Regions from separate parts of the Brucella pseudogrignonensis genome, predicted to be linked through region 1. Evidence: predicted binding sites of a transcription regulator. Region 1 holds the regulator's gene; the other holds the start of a gene.

Region 1 (3,215 bases):
ACGTGCCGGAAAAGATGGTCACAGCGCTGATCGGCCCTTCTGGTTGTGGCAAGTCGACCTTCCTGCGTTCGTTGAACCGCATGAATGATACGATTGAAGGGTGCCGCATCACCGGCAATATCACACTGGACAACGAAGACATCTACGATCCAAAGATCGATGTTGTTGAACTGCGTGCCCGTGTTGGCATGGTGTTCCAGAAGCCAAATCCGTTTCCGAAGTCGATCTTTGAAAACGTGGCTTATGGCCCGCGCATTCATGGTCTCGCACGTAACAAGACCGATCTCGAAGAAATCGTTGTCACAAGCTTGAAGAAGGCCAGCCTTTTTGAAGAGGTGAAGGATCGTCTGCACGATGCAGGAACCGGTCTTTCCGGTGGTCAGCAGCAGCGTCTGTGCATTGCACGCGCGATTGCTGTCAGCCCGGAAGTGATCCTCATGGACGAGCCTTGCTCGGCACTCGATCCGATTGCAACCGCAAAGGTTGAAGAGCTGATCGACGAGTTGCGCCAGAACTACACCATCGTCATCGTGACCCACTCGATGCAGCAGGCTGCACGCGTTTCACAGCGCACGGCGATGTTCCATCTGGGTAATCTGGTGGAAGTTGGCGATACGGATGTGATGTTCACGGCACCGACCGAGAAGCGCACGCAGGACTATATCACTGGTCGTTTTGGCTAAACACTATTTCAGCAAAAGCCGGAGCCCATTGCGGTTCCGCTTCCTGCATTTTTAATCGAGAGGTCTATTATGGCGTCCCAGCATACTGTTAGCGCATACGACGAAGAACTCCAGTTCCTGACCCACAAGATCGCCGAAATGGGCGGTCATGCGGAACGCATGGTCGAACAGTCGGTTGCAGCCATTGTCAATGCCGATAACGCACTGGCACAGCGCGTTATTTCCGACGATCTCATTCTTGATGCAAGCGAGCGCGAGATTGACGATAAGGCCGTCATGATCATTGCCAAGCGCCAGCCAATGGCTGTTGATCTGCGAGAAATCATCGGCTCGATCCGCATCTCTGCTGATTTGGAGCGCGTGGGAGATCTTGGTAAGAACATTGCCAAGCGCGTTGCGGCTGTTTCGGAATCGCGCCAGCCGGGCAAGCTTTATCGAGGGCTTGAAACACTTGCTGAGCTGGCTCTGACACAGTTGAAAGATGTGCTCGATGCCTATGCAACGCGCTCCGTCCAGCAGATCAATGTTGTTCGTGATCGGGATGATGAAATTGACGCGATGTACACCTCGCTGTTCCGCGAGCTGCTCACTTATATGATGGAAGATCCGCGCAATATTTCGGCCTGCACGCATCTTCTGTTCTGCGCGAAGAACATTGAGCGTATTGGCGATCACGCAACCAACATCGCAGAAACGGTCTATTACATCGTGACCGGCCTGCAGATGCCTGCGGAACGCCCGAAAGAAGACCTGAGCCACGGTATTGTCGTGGACGAGGCGCGTAAATCCTGAAAACATGGCTTGCTGTAAGCATGCAGCGAGCCATTTGCATATGTAAGAAAACGCGGCGGCACGCGGCTGAACGGGGGAGTTGTATGTGTCGCCACGCTTAACTCAATAGGAAACATTGCATGTCACAGGCACCCAAGATTGCTGTGGTTGAAGACGAAGAAGCGCTGAGCGTTTTGTTGCGCTATAATCTCGAAGCCGAGGGCTACCACGTCGATACGATCTTGCGCGGCGACGAAGCCGAAATTGCGCTGCGCGAAAACGTGCCGGATCTTCTTATCCTCGACTGGATGTTGCCGGGTGTATCAGGCATCGAATTGTGCCGACGTCTGCGTCAGTGGCCAGAAACCGAGCGTCTTCCGGTGATCATGCTGACTGCACGCGGCGAAGAAAGCGAACGTGTTCGCGGCTTGAGCGTTGGTGCCGATGATTATGTGGTCAAACCGTTCTCGACCCCGGAATTGCTCGCGCGTGTTAAAGCCATGCTGCGCCGCGCCAATCCAAGTGTTTTGTCGCATGTGCTCAAAGTCGGAGAGCTAGTTCTCGATCGTCAGCAGCACCGCGTTTATCGCAAGGAAAAAGAAATCCGCTTAGGGCCGACAGAGTTTCGCTTGCTAGAATATTTCATGATGTCCCCGGGCCGCGTTTTCTCGCGCAGTCAGCTGTTGGATGGTGTCTGGGGTCCGGATATTTATGTCGATGATCGCACGGTCGATGTGCATGTCGGACGTCTGCGTAAAGCGATCAATATTGGCCGCACGCTTGATCCGATCCGCACGGTGCGCGGCGCTGGCTATTCGTTCGGCTGATCTTCAGGTTTATCGAATAGATTTTGTATGGCTCGTTACCTGAAAGGAAACGGGCCATTTTTGTTAGGAAATGATCCGTTCCGATTCGTGTTGTCGATGATAATTCGTTCCATAATGGACCGTATCACACGATGTTACAGTTCATTTCAAAGATTTGACTCACACAGGACGTTAAGCGCGTGAGAGGCGCACGTTGAGGTTTTTTCAGCGCCGATTTCTATGACTTAGCAGGATTTTACAGCATCCACGAATTAAGGCAGCTCTATGGTGCAAGCTGCACCGCAATTGAATCGCGTGTAATCAATAGCTTATAAGATTTGAATGGTTGCGTTAATGATTTGTTAATAATTTAGAATGGCTTAGCGCTGATTATTGTTTTCAGTTTTGAGCTCTTGAGTCTTTCGGTTTCAATATCAGCTTCAATTTGAAATATGATTTTTTGCCTTGTTTTTGCCGAAAAATTCTTAATCCTTGCACTCTAAGAAGATTAGCAGAACGTTTGAATTTTAATTTTCGTTCGATTTGGCTTGAACGCCAGCCTGATTTTGCAGCGCCTTGAAGGCGCTCTAAAAGTGAAAACAGACTGGATCAGTTAAGGGTCGTAATGATGCGCCTAATTAAGAGATTGAGCCGTTGATGCGCGCTCGTAAATGGAAACTGCCGGTTATTCTTGGTCTGATCGTAGCACCTTTTCTGGTGACGGGCTGCACGACGACTGGCGGTACAAACAAGGCCAAGACCGAAAAGACGGTTGCAACGAGCCATGTCAAAACGGTCAATGGCGTTAAGACGTTCACATACACGGCCAGAGACAGAGAATGCCTTGAGCGTGCTATGTTTTTCGAATCCAATCGGTCGAGTCCAGATGGCTTGATGGCCGTCGGCACAGTTGTGATGAACCGTCTCGCATCGGGCAGCTATCCTGATACGATTT
Region 2 (3,215 bases), on a different contig from region 1:
CCAGCTTATGCAACACCAATGGGATTTGGGATGTCATCGCAGAGCTCGAAGTTTCAACGATCTCGGAATTGAATGAAGTAATCTCGACCATCCGTTCACTTCAAGGCGTCAGCAAAAGCGAAACCTTCATCATGTTGGGGCCAGCATAACATATGATTTTTCGCTATTTTTGTAACTTGTGATATCGCTTAATTAATCGGTCGCGCTTGAGCTTTGAAAGGCGTTGAAGCCAGAAAATACCGTCGAGCTGGTCAATCTCATGTTGATGGCAAACTGCAAGCAAGCCATCAGATTCTTCAGTCTGCTCCGTGCCATCAATATCCTGATAACGCAGATGAATGCGGGCATGTCTTTCAACATCGTCCACCACACCCGGCATGGAGACGCTCCCTTCCTGATGACGAATTTTCTCATCGGAAGCCCATGTGATTTCGGGATTGATATAGGTCTTGGCGCTGCCGGGGCCGGAAAGCTCAAGCACCACCACACGCGTCAGAACGCCGATATGCGGAGCTGTGATGCCGATGCCGGGTGCTGCGCGCAGCGTGTCGAGCAAGTCCTGTGCGAGAACACGAAGATGATTATCAAAGACGGTGACAGGTGCTGCTGCTGCACGCAAAGCTGCATCCGGAAATTTGACGATTTCTCTTACGGTCATTCTGCTTCTCTGCTCTTCGCTGTCTGCCAACTATTGCGTTGAGCAATGTCTTTATTTTGCAAAATGCGCAAGCGGGCACGGCAATATGCAGTGCCCGCCAGTGGTTCAGAACGAGACTTACTTGGCGTTTAGGAAATCTGCCACTTCGAGCAGGATAAATTCGTTATTCGCAGCTTCGCCAATCTGGCGACCGCCCGAAAATGGCAGATTATTATCATTGGCGACCAGGATATGCGTATCGTCAACGCGCATCACGTCTTCAATGGTGAAGAACGGGAAGGTAAACTTGCCCTTGAGATCGCGGGCTGCTGCGGTCTTCAGGATTGCCTTGTTGTCAGGGTCCTGAATGTCCATCAGATTGATATGACCGATACGATGGATGTAGCCGTCTGCGTCGATCTTCGATGTATCGACGAGAACGATGTTCTTGACCTTTGCTGGCAACGGGTAGCAGGCCGAAAGATCGTCGGTCTTGCACTCAAGGCTTGGATCGCCTTCGCCATTGTCACGCTCGATGACCAGCGCGCGGGTGTCGTCAATAAAGTTGAAATCACCGATAGCAGTTGCGCCTTCGGCCAGACGGAAACGGTAGCTATTGCCTGTCCATTCGCCCTTGCCGGTGTCGAAAGTGATGACGCGCAGGAAATCGCCTTCCGGCTTGCCACTGTCGTCAAAAAGCGGCTTTTCAAGCATAGCCCAGAGCTGGTTGGTCTTTGGCTGCAAGGCCATGCCTTCGTAACCGCCCGAACGCTGAACGCGATAATCCTTGCCAGCAACCGCTGGCACGACGATGCCCGCTGTATCCGGTCCTGTCAGCTGCTTACCATCGAGCGTGGTTGGATAGACGGCTTTCACGCGACCATCGAGACCAGCGCGAATGATGTAAGGGCCAAACTCATCACCAATCCAGATCTCGTCATTGAGATACTGAATGCTTTCCGGGTCAAAATCCGCACCCGTCAGGTAACGGCCATCGGTGCCTTCATAAGCGATGCGGAACGGCACTTTCTTGTCGGGGTCGCGCAGAAAAACCGATTCCACGCGCTCAACCTTGCCGGTTTCAAAATCAGGCTTCATGCGGTGGAAGAACAGCAGTGCATCCGGGCTGTTGGCCTTGGTGCCAAAACCGTTGTCGGTGAGTGTGAAAATGGTGCCATCGGCTGAGCGGTTCATCGCGAAACCTGACATGCCCTGTACCGGTTGGCCGATGAAGGGAAGCGAGATGCCGGTGGTGTGGCTGCCATAGGCCTTGCCGACATCGCCCATGACGCTCATTGGTTTGTCATTGCGTGCCTTGCCGGTAAACTTGCCGGAAACCCAGGCGTCGCGGGGTGCATCGGCAGGCGGTGTTATCAGCGTCAGAGCTGGCAGATAGGCGTGACCTGCCAGTTTAGCGGTGAATGTCTCGTCAGCCATGGCGGAAGACGTCATAGCAATCGTGGCAATAGAAGCGAGAAGATAACCAAGGCGCATAAGGGACCCCCTAAATTGCGAAAACAAACGCAATGGTCCTTAAAGGGGCCCTGTGACGGGTGATTATCATCACGATTAAGGTTTGATGACAGCTGCTAAGGAAACTTGAGCACGACGAACTGGGTAAATTGGTAAACAAAAAACGCACCGACCAAAGCGAAAATTTTTTCTCGTGCAAGGATGGGCATGGCGTTGTTCCGAGGGCGTATATCCAATGTGACGATTAACAGTGCTTTCAGCATCATATGTCACCTGCCTGATCAAACAACATAGCCGGCAAAGCAAGTTTTACAAATTAATCGGCGAATTGTTATACCAGTGTCATCTAGCTTTCTTATCTGACCTCCGCACGCATTACACAGTGGGGATTTCTGATATGCGCAAACTGCTTCTAGCTCTCGCCTCAGCAACAATGCTGACAACTGCGGCCGGTGCTGCAACCGTCTATCCGATTGACCGGGCGACAATCCTTGTCAATTCGCCATTCGATTTCAAGGTTGAGTTCGATAAGGTCGTTAAGCCAGAGGACGTGAAAGTTACCGTCAATGGACAGGACTATGAAGCTGTATTTGGCAGCAAAGCCGAGTTTACCGCTGAAGAAAAGGGCGCAGAAGACAAGGTTCTGGGCTCTGCTCTTATTCTGCGCGGACTGAAAATCGGCAAGGCTGGCGATTACAAGGTTGAAGTTTCAGCTGGCGACGAAACCAAGTCTGTCAATTGGGATGTCTATGCGACCGGCAATGAAGCCAAAGCCAAGAACATCATCTTCCTGATCGCTGACGGTCTTTCGGTCGCGCACCGCACCGGCGCGCGCATCATGTCGAAGGGCATGACCGAGGGTAAGGCCAATGGCCGTCTCAACATGGATGACATTCCACCTGTGGCTTTCATCGGCACGTCGTCGACCCATTCGATTGCGACTGACAGTGCCAACACCATGTCGGCTTACATGACGGGCCATAAGTCACGCGTGAATGCACTTGGCGTTTATGCCGACCGTACACCTGACAGCCAGGACGACCCGAAGGTTGAAACCATTGCAGAAGCAATGCGTCGTGAAACCAAGAAGTCCATCGGCATTGTT

Evidence for each region. Region 1 encodes PhoB, which activates phosphate uptake and scavenging genes when phosphate is short. Its sites were predicted from a motif close to TGTCATNNANCTGTCAT; they were not measured.
Region 2: RI570_RS13060 (esterase-like activity of phytase family protein) is a predicted target of PhoB. The motif match lies at 2,206-2,222, and genes of this name have one in related genera.

What each region holds. Positions count from the first base shown of each region.
Region 1 covers NZ_JAVLAT010000001.1:1,376,814-1,380,028, forward strand. The annotation lists gene pstB (phosphate ABC transporter ATP-binding protein PstB) at 1-683, shown strand, start outside; gene phoU (phosphate signaling complex protein PhoU) at 753-1,475, shown strand; gene phoB (phosphate regulon transcriptional regulator PhoB) at 1,595-2,281, shown strand; gene RI570_RS06715 (cell wall hydrolase) at 2,915-3,215, shown strand, end outside.
Region 2 covers NZ_JAVLAT010000002.1:367,280-370,494, forward strand. The annotation lists gene RI570_RS13050 (Lrp/AsnC family transcriptional regulator) at 1-149, shown strand, start outside; gene RI570_RS13055 (peptide deformylase) at 164-658, opposite strand; gene RI570_RS13060 (esterase-like activity of phytase family protein) at 776-2,131, opposite strand; gene RI570_RS13065 (alkaline phosphatase) at 2,508-3,215, shown strand, end outside.